2 regions of the Streptomyces sp. NPDC058231 genome follow, and region 2 is predicted to be linked to the other one. Evidence: riboswitches for the same ligand, from Rfam matches in the RefSeq annotation. Region 2 holds a riboswitch; the other holds the start of a gene.
What was found. A riboswitch is a leader RNA that binds a small molecule or an ion and turns the genes downstream of it on or off. The one in region 2 is predicted to bind thiamine pyrophosphate.
Positions count from the first base shown of each region.

Region 1: another riboswitch for thiamine pyrophosphate. It lies ahead of ACFVXE_RS30835 (thiamine ABC transporter substrate binding subunit); the one in region 2 lies ahead of thiO (glycine oxidase ThiO).

Region 1 is NZ_JBHVWN010000065.1:21,290-28,572, reverse strand. Features, by position in the region: gene ACFVXE_RS30845 (phosphatidate cytidylyltransferase) at 1-722, shown strand, start outside; gene rlmN (23S rRNA (adenine(2503)-C(2))-methyltransferase RlmN) at 1,209-2,315, shown strand; TPP riboswitch at 2,359-2,473, shown strand; gene ACFVXE_RS30835 (thiamine ABC transporter substrate binding subunit) at 2,544-3,656, shown strand; gene ACFVXE_RS30830 (ABC transporter permease) at 3,767-5,380, shown strand; gene ACFVXE_RS30825 (ABC transporter ATP-binding protein) at 5,403-6,428, shown strand; gene ACFVXE_RS30820 (SRPBCC domain-containing protein) at 6,736-7,188, shown strand; gene ACFVXE_RS30815 (LOG family protein) at 7,202-7,283, opposite strand, start outside.
Region 2 is NZ_JBHVWN010000057.1:9,081-16,363, forward strand. Features, by position in the region: gene metF (methylenetetrahydrofolate reductase [NAD(P)H]) at 1-16, opposite strand, end outside; gene thiE (thiamine phosphate synthase) at 172-825, opposite strand; gene ACFVXE_RS29105 (Rv2175c family DNA-binding protein) at 959-1,324, opposite strand; gene ACFVXE_RS29110 (peptide-N4-asparagine amidase) at 1,367-3,115, opposite strand; gene ACFVXE_RS29115 (NAD(P)/FAD-dependent oxidoreductase) at 3,227-4,480, opposite strand; TPP riboswitch at 4,668-4,780, shown strand; gene thiO (glycine oxidase ThiO) at 4,778-5,974, shown strand; gene thiS (sulfur carrier protein ThiS) at 5,971-6,189, shown strand; gene ACFVXE_RS29130 (thiazole synthase) at 6,192-6,986, shown strand; gene pknB (Stk1 family PASTA domain-containing Ser/Thr kinase) at 7,099-7,283, shown strand, end outside.

The sequences.
Region 1 (7,283 bases), on a different contig from region 2:
TCATCGGCGTGATAACCGTCGCCGTCGTCGTCGGCCTGTGGGAACTCACCTCCCGGCTGCAGGAGCGCAAGGGCATCAAGGCACCGCTCGTACCGCTGGCGGTCGGTGGCGCGGCGATGGTCGTGGCCGGCTATGTGCGCGGAGCCGAGGGCGCGTGGGTCGCGATGGCCCTGACCGCCCTGGCGGTGCTCGTCTGGCGGATGACCGAACCGCCGGAGGGGTATCTCAAGGACGTCACGGCCGGTGTCTTCGCCGCGTTCTACGTGCCGTTCCTGGCGACCTTCGTCGCGATGCTCCTGCGCGCGGACGACGGGCCGCAGCGGGTCCTCACCTTCCTGCTGCTGACCGTGGTCAGTGACACGGGCGCGTACGCCGTCGGCTGGCGTTTCGGCAAGCACAAGCTCGCGCCGCGCATCAGCCCCGGGAAGACCCGGGAGGGACTGTTCGGGGCGGTGGCCTTCGCGATGGTCGCCGGTGCGCTGTGCATGCAGTTCCTGATCGACGGCGGCGCCTGGTGGCAGGGGCTGCTGCTCGGCCTGGCCGTCGCCGCCAGCGCCACCCTCGGTGACCTCGGCGAGTCCATGATCAAGCGCGATCTCGGGATCAAGGACATGGGCACGCTGCTGCCCGGGCACGGCGGGATCATGGACCGGCTGGACTCGCTGCTGCCGACCGCTCCGGTGGTCTGGCTGCTGCTGGTGCTGTTCGTGGGTTCCGGCTGAGCGAGCCGGGGCACCTGCCCGTCCGGTCGTACGAGTGAAGGGTCCGTTGCCCACAGGGCGGCGGGCCCTCACCCGTACGACCGCGGCCCGGAGGAACGACGGCGGGGCTCCGCGGCGGTGCCGTCCTCGGCCCCGTCCGCGGCCGACAGGGTCCGGGTGAGCCCAATCCCACCGGAAGAGCCGGTGCGCGGACGGCACCTGGTGTCGTGCGACACCCATCGGGTCGCCGATCACCTGCTCCAGGTAGCCGGTACGACGAGTCCGACGCCACCAGACAGATCCACCCGGGCGGGTGGGCGAAAGCCTTCGCGGCGAGCTCGCCGCGGCCCCGGCGAGCCGGCCGTTGTCGTGATCCAGCAATGGTCGAAACCCGGTGCGGCCGGGCCGTCGGAGGACGGCCCACAGGCGGCCCGGGGCGGCCAGTGACGACTGCCTCATGTCTTGGATGGCAGGCCACAGGATTCGATCTGCGACACTGGTACAGCCATGCCTAAGCCCGGAGAACTCACTTTCATCGCGCCCCGCGGAGCCAAGAAGCCGCCGAGGCACCTCGCCGACCTCACGCCCGCCGAGCGCAAGGAGGCTGTCGCCGCGATCGGCGAGAAGCCGTTCCGCGCGCAGCAGCTGTCGCAGCACTACTTCGCGCGGTACGCGCACGACCCGGCCGAGTGGACCAACATTCCGGCCGGTTCGCGGGACAAGCTCGCCGAGGCGATGTTCCCCGATCTGATGTCCGTCGTCCGCCACATCAGCTGCGACGACGACACCACCCGCAAGACGCTGTGGAAGCTGCATGACGGGACGCTCGTCGAGTCCGTCCTGATGCGCTACCCGGAGCGGGTGACGATGTGCATCTCGTCGCAGGCCGGTTGCGGGATGAACTGCCCGTTCTGTGCGACGGGGCAGGCCGGGCTGGACCGCAACCTGTCGACCGCGGAGATCGTCCACCAGATCGTGGACGGCATGCGGGCGCTGCGGGACGGAGAGGTGCCGGGCGGGCCCGCGCGGCTCTCCAACATCGTCTTCATGGGCATGGGTGAGCCGCTCGCCAACTACAAGCGGGTGGTCGGCGCGATCCGTCGGCTGACCGACCCGGAGCCGGACGGTCTCGGTCTCTCGCAGCGCGGGATCACCGTCTCCACCGTGGGTCTGGTGCCGGCCATGCTGCGCTTCGCCGACGAGGGCTTCAAGTGCCGTCTCGCCGTGTCGCTGCACGCGCCGGACGACGAGCTGCGGGACACGCTCGTGCCGGTGAACACGCGCTGGAAGGTGCGTGAGGTACTGGACGCCGCGTGGGAGTACGCGGAGAAGTCCGGCCGCCGGATCTCCATCGAGTACGCGCTGATCCGCGACATCAACGACCAGGCGTGGCGCGGTGACCTGCTCGGCCGGCTCCTCAAGGGCAGGCGGGTCCATGTCAATCTGATCCCGCTGAACCCGACGCCGGGTTCGAAGTGGACCGCGTCCCGGCCCGAGGACGAGAAGGCGTTCGTCGAGGCGATCGCCGCTCACGGGGTGCCCGTGACCGTTCGGGACACCCGCGGTCAGGAGATCGACGGGGCCTGCGGTCAGCTGGCGGCGTCCGAGCGCTGAGCCCGGAAGGGCCCGTGTAATCTGGGCGCGCATTCAACTTCATATTTTCCGACAGGGGAGCGCCACAGCGCTGAGAGTGCGGCACCGAACAGGGTGGCCGCAGACCCTCTGAACCTCGCCCGGGTCATTCCGGGTAGGAAGTTCGGTCATCAACTCATGCTGTTGCGCCCTGCCCGCGCTGCGGGCGGGGCCGCGTCTCTTCCTGGTCAAACCCAGGAGGAATTCACAATGAGTACCACCCGTAGGACCAGTCGGCTCGCGGCGACGGCCGTCGCCGCCGCCCTCGGCGTCACCGCGCTCGCCGGCTGCGGCGGTTCCGGCGACGCGGATTCCGGGGCCGGCGGCAGTAAGGGCTCCGGCTCCAAGACCGTGACTCTGGTCAGTCACGACTCCTTCAGCGCCTCCAAGGGCGTGCTGAAGGAGTTCACGAAGGAGACCGGCTACACGGTCAAGGTGCTGAAGAGCGGAGACGCGGGCGCCGCCCTCAACCAGGAGATCCTGACCAAGGGTTCCCCGCGCGGCGACGTGTTCTTCGGCGTCGACAACACGCTGCTCTCCCGCGCCCTCGACAACGATCTGTTCACCCCGTACGAGGCGAAGGGCATCGGCCGGGTCGCGGCCGATGCCCAACTGGACGCGGACAGGCACCGGGTGACCCCGGTCGACACCGGCGACATCTGCGTCAACTACGACAAGAAGTACTTCGCCGACCGGAAGCTCGCTCCGCCGAAGAGCTTCGACGACCTGGCGAAGCCCGCGTACAGGAACCTCCTCGTCACGGAGAACGCCGCGACCTCGTCACCCGGTCTCGGCTTCCTCCTCGGCACCGTCGCCGCCTACGGCGAGGACGGCTACCAGGACTACTGGAAGAAGCTGAAGGCCAACGGGGTCAAGGTCGTCGACGGCTGGGAGCAGGCGTACGACGAGGAGTTCTCCGGTTCCGCGGGCGGCAGGAAGGCCAAGGCCGACCGACCGCTCGTCGTGTCGTACGCCTCCAGTCCGCCGGCCGAGGTGCTGTACGCGAAGCCGCAGCCCGCGAAGGCGCCGACCGCGGTCGCGACCGGGACCTGCTTCCGGCAGATCGAGTTCGCGGGCCTGCTGAACGGCGCGAGGAACGAGGCGGGTGGCAAGGCGCTGCTGGACTTCCTGATCAGCAAGAAGTTCCAGGAGGACATGCCGCTCAACATGTTCGTGAACCCCGTCGCCAAGGACGCGAAACTGCCCGAACTCTTCACGGAGTTCGGCGCGACCGTCGGCAGCCCGGCGACCGTGGCCCCGGAGACGATCGCCAAGAACCGTGAGCAGTGGGTCCAGTCGTGGTCCTCGCTCGTAGTGAAGTAGCGAAGGCTCCCGTCCCCGGACCGGGTCCGGGCGGGAGCCGCCCCCGCGCCCGTTCCGGACGTGCGGCCGCCGTGGGGGCGTGGCGCGGGAACGCGGTGCGGCTCGGTCTGATGGCCGTGCCCGTCGCGTTCTTCGCGCTGTTCTTCGCCTACCCGGTCGTCGCGATCGTCGGCCGTGGCCTGAAGGCCGACAGTGTCTGGCAGTTTGGCCGGATCGGCGAGGTGCTGGCCCGGCCGGACATCCTCGACGTGCTCTGGTTCACCACTTGGCAGGCGCTCGCGTCGACGGCGCTGACCCTGCTGATCGCGCTGCCGGGAGCCCATGTCTTCGCCCGATTCGACTTCCCCGGCAAACAGTTGCTGCGGGCGGTCGTCACCGTGCCCTTCGTCCTGCCGACCGTCGTCGTCGGGACGGCCTTCCTGGCGTTGCTGGGGCGCGGCGGCTTCCTCGACGAACTGGCCGGCGTCCGGCTCGACGCCACGGTCTGGGCCATCCTGCTCGCCCACGTCTTCTTCAACTACGCGGTGGTCGTACGGACCGTCGGCGGGCTGTGGTCGCAGCTGGACCCGCGGCAGGAGGAGGCGGCCCGGGTGCTGGGCGCCGGGCGGTTCGCGGCATGGCGGCGGGTCACCCTGCCGGCCCTCGCGCCCGCCGTGGCCGCCGCCGCGCTGATGGTCTTCCTCTTCACGTTCACCTCCTTCGGCGTCGTACAGATCCTCGGCGGTCCCGCGTACTCCACGCTGGAGGTGGAGATCTACCGGCAGACCGCCCAGCTGCTCGACCTGCCGACGGCCGCTGTGCTGACGATGGTGCAGTTCGCCGCGGTCGGCGCGATTCTGGCCGTCCACGCGTGGACGGTGCGGCGCCGGGAGGCGACGCTGAAGCTGGTCGACCCGGCGCAGACCGCCCGCAGGCCGCGCGGCGCCGGGCAGTGGGCGCTGCTCGGCGGGGTGCTGCTCACGGTGCTGGTGCTCATCCTGCTGCCGCTCGGTGTCCTCGTCGAGCGCTCCCTGGACGTGCCCGGTGGTCACGGGCTCGGTTACTACCGTGCACTGCGGTCCGCCGAGGCGAGCGGTGGCACCTTCCTCGTCGCACCGCTCGCAGCGGTTTGGAACTCGCTGCAGTACGCGCTGGCCGCGACCGCGATCGCGCTGATCGTCGGCGGACTCGCGGCGGCGGCACTGACCAGGCGCGCCGGGCGGCTCGTCCGCGGGTTCGACGCGCTGCTGATGCTGCCGCTCGGGGTGTCCGCGGTCACGGTCGGCTTCGGATTCCTGATCACGCTGGACAGGCCGCCACTGGATCTGCGGACCTCGTGGATCCTGGTGCCGCTCGCCCAGGCGCTGGTCGGCGTCCCCTTCGTCGTACGGACCATGCTGCCAATACTGCGGGCTGTGGACGTGCGGCTCCGGGAGGCGGCGTCGGTGCTCGGGGCGTCACCGCTGCGGGCCTGGCGCGAGGTCGATCTGCCGCTGGTACGGCGGGCGCTGCTGGTGGCGGCGGGCTTCGCCTTCGCCGTGTCGCTCGGCGAGTTCGGGGCGACGGTCTTCATCGCACGGCCCGACAACCCGACGCTCCCGGTCGCCGTCGCCCGGCTGCTGGGCCGGTCCGGGGAGCTCAACTACGGCCAGGCGATGGCCCTCAGCACGATTCTGATGCTGGTCTGCGCAGTGTCGCTGCTGGCGCTCGAACGTATCCGCCCGGACAGGTCCGGGGAGTTCTGACGATGCTCGGGGTGTTCTGGAGATGCTGACACTGGAATCCGCCACGGTCCGTTTCGGGGAGCGCACGGCGCTCGACGCGGTGGACCTGGAGGTCGCGGACCACGAGACCGTCTGCGTGCTGGGGCCGAGCGGCAGCGGCAAGTCGACACTGTTGCGTGTGGTGGCCGGACTGCACCCGCCGGACGGCGGCCGGGTGCTCCTCGACGGCGCCGACCAGACCGGCGTACCGGTGCACCGGCGCGGGCTCGGCCTGATGTTCCAGGACCATCAGCTGTTCCCGCACCGCGACGTCGGCGCCAACGTGGCCTTCGGGCTGCGCATGCGTGGTGCGTCCCGCGGCGACCAGGACCGCAGAGTCGCCGAGCTCCTCGAACTGGTGGGTCTGCCGGGCGCCGAACGGCGCGCCGTCGCCGCGCTCTCCGGCGGCGAACAGCAGCGCGTGGCCCTCGCCCGGGCGCTCGCCCCGCGTCCGAAGCTGCTCATGCTGGACGAACCCCTCGGTCAGCTCGACCGCAGCCTGCGCGAGCGCCTCGTCGTCGAACTGCGCGCGCTGTTCGCCCGGCTCGGCACGACGGTGCTCGCCGTCACCCATGACCAGGGGGAGGCGTTCGCCCTCGCCGACCGGGTCGTCGTGATGCGTGACGGACGGATCGCCCAGACGGGAACCCCGCTGGAGGTCTGGCAGCGGCCCGCCTCCGCGTTCGTCGCCCGGTTCCTCGGCTTCGACAACGTGGTGGACGCGACGGTGACCGGCGCGGTCGCCGGCACGGCGTGGGGCAGGGTGCCGGTGCCGGACGGTTCGCCGCAGGGCCCGTGCGACCTGCTGGTGCGTCCGGCGGGCGTACGGATGGGAGCGCCCGGCGACGGGCTGCGCTGCAAGGTCGGCGCGCGCACCTTCCGGGGCGGCCATGTGGCCGTGACCCTGCACCCCGGGAGCGGACCCCGGCTGGAGGCGGAGTGCCCGCTGCGGGAGGTCCCCCAGGAGGGCGCGACCGTGGGCGTGACCTTCGACGCGTCCGAGACCGTGGTGCTGCCCGCGGCCGCCTAGTGCTGTGACCGGAAAGGTTTGCCGGGAAGCTCGCGGCGTCCGGTGCGGTGCATCGCAAGGCGGAGCATCGCCCGCGTACTGGATGTACTCGGGTGATGCGACAACGCGGCGAGGTGCCGTGCCGGGCGGCGCGAGCCGGTGAACCTTTCCGGTCACAGCACCAGACCGGCACGCAGGGCCGCTGCACCCGCGGCGCCGGGCCGTGGCAGGACCACTACCGGGCGTTCCCGAAGAGCGGTTTCGGCGGATTCGGGGAACACCTCATGCGGCCGGGAAAGCTCCGGATCGACTCCGAAAGGGCAGGGACATGACTGGAACGGCACGCGAGGGCATCGACCTCACCCGCGTCTTCGACGCCCCGCGGGAAAAGGTCTTCGAGGCCTGGACGACCCCCGAGCACTTCGCGGCCTGGTACGGCGGGGATGCCGAGGTGCCGCTCGACCGGGTGTCGATGGACGTCAGGCCGGGCGGTACGTGGAGCCTGGTCATCGTGGTTCCCGGCACCGAGATGCCGTTCCACGGCGTCTACCGCGAAGTGGTCGCGCCGGAGCGTCTGGTCTTCACGCTCAAGGACGCGACCGCGCCGGCGGACGTCGAGGGCGAGACCGTCACCGCCACCTTCACCGACCGCGGCGACAGAACCACCGAGATGGTCTTCCGGCAGCGCGGCGGCAACCTCACGGCCGAGCAGTACGCGGCCGCGGAGGACGGCTGGGACGCCTTCTTCGACGCGTTGGTCCGCCGGCTCGCGTCGGTCTGAACCGGGCCGCGGCTCAGCCGGACAGCCGGGCGAGTGCCTCGGGGGCCTCGTCCACCGTGTCGACCAGGGCGATACGGTGCTCCATCGGCCGGCCC
Region 2 (7,283 bases):
GAGTGCCAAGGGCCATACTGAAGGTTAACCAGGGGGCGGCGGCCCCCCAACCAGTCCGGCGGCAATTGCCCGAATTGACTGGCGGTTTGTCCACCCCTCGGACAGCCCCGTACGGCTGTCGCCACCGTCGGGCGGGTCCGCCGACGTCCCGGACGGTCCGCGACGCACCCGTCAGCCCTCGGCGCGCTCCCTGACCCGCTTCGCGAGTCCGGCGGCGGCCGACGCCGGATCGTCGGCCTCGGTGATGGCCCGCACGACGACGATCCTGCGCGCTCCCGCGTCCAACACCTCGTCGAGGTTGCCCGCGTCGATCCCGCCGATGGCGAACCACGGGCGCGGCCGGCCGAGCGAGGCTGCATACCGCACGAGGTCCAGGCCGGGTGCGTACCGGCCCGGCTTGGTCGGGGTGGGCCAGCAGGGCCCGGTGCAGAAGTAGTCCACGCCGGGGTCGGCGACGGCCGCGTCGACCTCGGACTCGGCATGCGTGGAGCGGCCGATCACCACAGCCTCGCCGATGACGGCGCGGGCGGCGGGCACCGGCAGATCTCCCTGGCCGAGGTGGAGGACGTCGGAGCCGATGGCATGCGCGACGTCGGCGCGGTCGTTCACGGCGAGGAGCTTGCCGTGGCGCCTGCAGGCGTCGGCGAACACCGCCAGGTGTTCCAGCTCCTCGGCCGCTTCCATGCCCTTGTCGCGCAGTTGCACGATGTCCACCCCGGAGGAGAGCACGGCGTCGAGGAACCCGGGAAGGTCGCCCTGACGCCTGCGGGCGTCCGTGCACAGATAGAGCCGGGCGTCGGACAGCAGCGCGCGAGCCGTGGACATGGCGCGGTTCCCCCTCGATACAGCGGTACTGAAGTTCGGTCTGTGCGGTGGTGCGGAGACGGCGGTACGGCGTGGCGCGGGGTGCCGGCCGTGCACAGCTGCACGGCCGGCACCCCGCGTGCGGTCGTCCCGGTCAGACGGCGAGCGCCTGGGCGCGGCGCTTCACCTCCGTGCCGCGGTTCTCGCTCAGCGCCTGGGCGGGCGTGCCCGGCAGGGTCGGGTCGGGGGTGAAGAGCCACTCCAGCATCTCTTCATCGGTGTAGCCGTCGTCCCTCAGGAGCGTCAGGGTGCCGGAGAGGCCCTTGACCACCTTGTCGCCGTCGATGAAGGCGGCAGGCACCTGGAGCGTCCGGTTCTCACCACGCCGTACGGCAATGAGCTGGCCCTCCTTGACCAGCTGCCGTACACGCGTCACCTCGATATCGAACATTTCCGCGATATCGGGCAGGTGGAGCCAGGCGGGGACGAGAGCATCGATCTTTGCGTCAATCTCGGTCACGGGACAAGCCTGCCATCCCGCGCCGACACTCGATACCCGGACTCAGCCCTTCAGGGCCTCGCGGACCACGTCGGCGACCCGGCAGGGGGTCCGCCGGTCGCCGGTGACCCAGCCGTGGGCGGTCTCCAGGGAGCGCGAGTAGCAGGCCCCGGCGTCCGTGGTGCCCCGGTACCTCTCGGCCGAGGTTCCGTCCGCCGCCCGGACGACGCCGCCGGTGCGGACGAGGCTGCCGGTCGCGTCCACGGTGTCGTCCGTGACCGCGTCCGTGTGCCAGCCGTGCCCGGGGCCCGTCCGGGAGGTGTCGACGAGCACCCGGCGCTGGGTGACGGCGGCCCGTAGGTCGTAGTTGTTGTAGTCGCCGTAGACCGGGATGTCCATGTCGACGTCGACGGGGTAGGACCAGGCGTGCCGCCGGACATCGGTGCGCCCGTCCGTCCCGGTCGTCACGGTGGTCACCCCGTGGTCACGCTGGTGCATCGTCTGCTGCTGTCCGGTCCGGGAGACCGTGTCCGTGTTGGTGTACGCGACGTCCTGCTCGACGGTGGTGCTGACCCGGCCCTTCGAGGTGAGGACGTACCCGGAGATCCGCCAGGACCGGGCGGCCGACACGGAGACCTCGGTGGAGCCGTCCTCGCGCGGGGTCCGGACGGTCCTCACCTCCGGGACGGAGCCGAGTGAATCGGTGGTGACCCGGCCGCCGGTGCGGGCCGCGTGCGCGTCCGTGCGCAGGAAGAGCGAACCGTCGACGGTCCAGCTGTCGGCCGCGCCGTACGGGGTGATGGCGACGGCGTGCGGCCTGCCGTCGGCGAGCTCCCCCGCGAAGGGGGTGAGGTCGACGTCGTACGCCTCGGTCCGGAACTGGTCGACGGCCGGCACCGGCCGCCACAGCGTCGGCACGATGCCGCCGGAGTAGACGACCGGGTACGGCTGGGCGAGGCCCGCGGGCCGCCCGTCCACCGCGACCTGCACCTCACGGTAGGGGCCGCCGCCGCAGAGGTAGTCGGGGGCGGTGGCCGCGAGGTCGTCGGGCACCGCGTCGAACCACTGCTCGTCGCATCCGCCGCCGCGTGCGTACACCTCCAGACGGGCGCCGGTCAGATTGCGCGGGAAGGTGACCGAGGTGCTGGTGGAGCCGCCCTTGCCGACGTTCATCCAGGGGGCGCCGGTGGAGCCGGTGTCGCCCAGGGGGACGATCCGGTCAGCCGTGGCGGCGGCCGGGTGACGCCTGTCGGCCTGGTAGTACGTGATCGTCAGTTTGACGCCGTACACACCGGTGTAGGTGTCGTTGACAACGTTGCCGAGCTCCAGCTGCAGCTTCTGCGGGTCCTTGAGGAGCGGCGCGAATTCGGTGATGTCCTTGGCGACGTGCCAGCTGACGCCGTCGTCGTCCGGCTCGGCCGTGCTGGTGCGGAAGACCTCCGCGCCGCCGACGAACACCGCGGCGAGCCGGTCGTACTGACGGCCCTTCACGTCGGCCGACCAGTCGAGGACGACCTTGTTCCAGGGGCCCTCGCAGCGGGCGGGCGGGGTGAGCGTGGTGGTGTACGGCGGCCCGCCGAGGGTGTTGCCGAAGTCGTGCTCGACGGCCGTCACCGCGCAGTGCCGGGTGTCCGGACGGGAGACCGGCGGCAGCGCGTCGACCGGGTCCTGGTAGTCGACGGCGGGATTGGAGCCGGGGATCGGGGCGGTGCCCGCGTACGCCGGGGCGGCGAGTGCGCCGCCGACGAGGGCGATCGAGGCCGAGGCCACGGCGATGCCGCGCAGCGCGCGGACCCATCGGTGCCGGAACATGTGCATCCCTTCGGGAGAACAACGATCCAAAAGATGCACAGTGCACCAGCATGGCCCGTCGCCCAAGGGCGGGTCCGCATGCCGGACCCCCACCGCGCCCCGGGCGAAGGGCTACTGACGGGTCGTGGACTTCAGCGGTACGGCGGGATCGGCGGCCCGTACCGGATCGATCCGCGCCCCCGACTCGATGAGCCTGCGGCCCTGGGCGAGGTCGCGCGGCCGTCCGACGGCGAGCACGGCGACCGGCGCGCCGTCGCGCAGCCACAGCACCGACCAGTCGGGATCGCCCGGGTCACCACGCCACAGCCGGGTGTCGGCGTCCGCATGATGGCCCGCGTACTGCACGAACCGGCCGAACTGCTCGGACCAGAAGTACGGCACGGGGTCGTACGCCGGCGGCGGCGGTGTCCCGGCCGCCCCGGCGGCGATGATGTTGGCCGCGGCCGTCCGCGGGCCCTGGAGGGCGTTGTCCCAGTGGTGGACGAGGAGCCGGCTGCCGTACCGGGCGGACGGGAAGGAGGCGCAGTCCCCCACGGCGTACACATCCGGCAGCGAGGTGCGCAGCGCGTCGTCCGCGGTCACCGATCCGTCCGGCCCGAGCGCGATGCCGGAGCCGGCCAGCCAGCCGGTGGCGGGCCGGGCGCCGATTCCGACGACCACCGCTCCGGCCGCGAGCGTACGGCCGTCGGCGAGGATCACCCGGCCGGGCTCGACGCGCTCCACCCGGGTTCCGGTGAGGAGTTCGACCCCGCCCTCGGCGTACCAGCGGGTCATAGGGGCGGCGACCTCGGCGGGCAGAACGCCTGCGAGCGGCCGGTCGGCGGCCTCGACGACGGTCACCTCGCAGCCCGCGGTGCGGGCCGCGGTGGCGAATTCGGCCCCGATCCAGCCGGCGCCGACCACCACCACGGTGTGCTGCTCGCCGAGGACCGGCCGCAGCCGTGCGGCGTCGTCGAGGGTGCGCAGCAGATGGACGCCGGGCACCCCCTCGGAGCCGGGCAGCACCACCGGTTCCGCGCCGGTGGCGATGACCAGGGCGTCGTACGGGACCGGTCCCGCGAGGGTGTCCAGTTCGTGCGCGCCGGCCCGTACTCCGGTCACGTCCCGGCCCAGTTGCAGCTCGATGCCGAGCGCCTCGAAGTCGATGTCGAAGGCGGAGTCCTCGGCCTTGCCGAGCAGCACCGCCTTGGACAGTGGGGGCCGGTCGTAGGGCTGGTGCGGTTCGGCGCCGATCAGGGTGACCGGACCGGTGAAACCCTGTTCCCGCAGGGCCACCGCGGTCTGCACGCCGGCCATGCCCGCGCCCACGACGACGACGCGGTGCCCGGTCCGCGGCTCCGGCCGCTCTGTCTGCTGCTCGCTCACCGGTCCACCTTAAGCACCTGGCTTTCGGTCAGATGCGCGGTTGCTCCGCCACGCGCGCACCGCCGCCTCCCCGACCCGGCCCGGAGCCGGGCGGGCGACCGGCGGGAGGAACGGGGCCGCCGAGCGGACGGACCACCGCGGCCGCTCCCTTACCGGGCCGGAGGGGCGAGGTTTAGGGTGGCCACCGGAAGACACTCGCGGGAGCCCGGACGCACCGGGCTGAGAGGGAGGCTGGGCGGCCTCCGACCGTACGAACCTGATCCGGGTCATGCCGGCGAAGGGAGGGGCTGGACGCCCATGCGTTCCTCGGGGAACACCTCCGTACACGGATCCGACGTCCTCGTCGTCGGGGGCGGGATCATCGGCCTGGTGACCGCCTGGCGGGCGGCGCAGCGTGGTCTGCGCACCGCGGTCGCCGACCCCGATCCGGGCGGCGGGGCCGCTCGGGTCGCGGCCGGGATGCTGGCCGCCGTCACCGAACTCCACTACGGCGAACAGATGCTGCTCGGTCTCAATGTGGCCTCCGCAGCGCGCTATCCGGACTTCACGGCCGAGCTGGAGGCGGCCGCCGGCCAGGACATCGGCTTCCGGGCCTGCGGCACCCTGGCGGTCGCACTCGACGCCGACGACCGCGCCCATCTGCGGGAGCTGCACGCACTGCAGCAGCGCTCCGGGCTGGAGTCGGAGTGGCTCACCGGCCGCGAGTGCCGCCGCCTGGAGCCGATGCTGGCGCCCGGGGTGCGCGGCGGGCTGCGGGTCGACGGCGACCACCAGGTCGATCCCCGTCGGCTGGCCGCCGCACTGCTGACCGCGTGCGAGCGGGCCGGGGTCGCCTTCCACCGCGACTGGGTCCGGCGCCTGACGGTGCTGCGGGACCGGGCCGCCGGAGCCGTACTCGCGGCGGGTACGGAGCTCGCCGCCGACCAGGTCGTCCTCGCCGCGGGGAGCCTCAGCGGACAGCTCGCCGGGCTGCCGGACGAGGTCGTACCGCCGGTCCGGCCGGTGAAGGGGCAGGTGCTGCGGCTGACCGTGCCCGCCCCGTACGCGCCCTTCCTCACCCGCACCGTGCGGGCCGTGGTCCGGGGCAGCCATGTCTATCTCGTACCCCGCGAGAACGGCGAGCTCGTCGTCGGCGCGACCAGTGAGGAGATGGGCTGGGACACCACCGTCACCGCAGGCGGGGTGTACGAGCTGCTGCGCGACGCCCACGAGCTGGTGCCCGGGATCACCGAACTGCCGCTCACCGAGACCCGGGCCGGACTGCGCCCCGCCTCTCCCGACAACGCCCCGCTGCTCGGTCCGACCGCCCTGCCCGGCCTGCATCTCGCCACCGGCCACCACCGCAACGGCGTGCTGCTCACCCCCGTCACCGGTGACGTCATGGCGGAGCTGCTGACCACCGGGGAGCTGCCCGCCGTGGCCCGCCCCTTCGCCCCGGGACGGTTCGCCCCCGTCCCGCCCGCCGCCCCCGTATGTCAGGAGCAGCCCGCATGACCGACGCCCCCTCGCTCACCGTCTCGGTGAACGGTGACCCCCGTGCGATCGCCGCGGGCACCACTCTGGAGACCCTGATCGCGACCCTGACGGCGGCGTCCTCCGGCGTCGCCGCCGCCGTCAACGAGACCGTCGTCCCGCGCAGCCGGTGGTCGGCCGCCGCGCTCGCCGACGGCGACCGGATCGAAGTCCTCACCGCCGTCCAGGGGGGCTGACCATGTCAGACGATCTCTTCGCCCTCGGTGACACCGTCTTCGGCTCCCGGCTGATCATGGGCACGGGCGGGGCACCCAGCCTCGAGGTGCTCGAACGCTCCCTGACGGCGTCCGGCACCGAGCTGACGACCGTCGCGATGCGCCGCCTCGACCCGACCGTGCAGGGGTCGGTCCTCTCCGTCCTCGAACGTCTTTCCATCCGCGTCCTGCCGAACACGGCGGGCTGCTTCACCGCGGGCGAGGCCGTCCTCACCGCTCGGCTGGCCCGCGAGGCACTGGGCACCGACTGGATCAAGCTGGAGGTCGTGGCCGACGAGCGGACCCTGCTGCCCGACCCGATCGAGCTGCTGGACGCCGCGGAGGCCCTGGTGGACGACGGTTTCACGGTGCTGCCCTACACCAATGACGACCCGGTGCTCGCCCGGAAGCTGCAGGACGTGGGGTGCGCTGCGATCATGCCGCTCGGCTCCCCCATCGGCTCCGGGCTCGGCATCCGCAACCCGCACAACTTCCAGCTGATCGTCGAGCAGGCCCAGGTGCCGGTCATTCTCGACGCGGGCGCCGGAACCGCCTCGGACGCCGCCCTCGCGATGGAGCTGGGGTGCGCGGCGGTGATGCTGGCGTCGGCGGTGACCAGGGCGCAGGAGCCCGAGCTGATGGCGGCGGCGATGCGGCACGCGGTGGAGGGCGGGCGGCTCGCGTACCGTGCGGGCCGGATCCCGCGGCGCCACTTCGCGGAGGCCTCGTCCCCGGTGGCGGGGCGGGCGGTGCTGGATCCGGAGCGGCCGGCGTTCTGAGCCCGCGTACGCCCCCCGGAGCTCATGTCCCTGTCACGGCTCGGCTGCAGTACGGCCCCGGGATCGCCCCGGCCAGTCGGGCATGTCATCGGCGGCTCGTAGACTCGCTTGCGTGGATACGACCCTCCAGGACCCTTCCCCGGCCTTCGGCCGGGGAGACCCCATCGTCGGTCAGCTGCTCGACGGCCGTTACCGCGTCGATGCCCGCATCGCCGTGGGCGGGATGGCCACCGTCTACCGGGCCATGGACACCCGGCTCGACCGGGTGCTCGCCCTCAAGGTGATGCACCCGGCGCT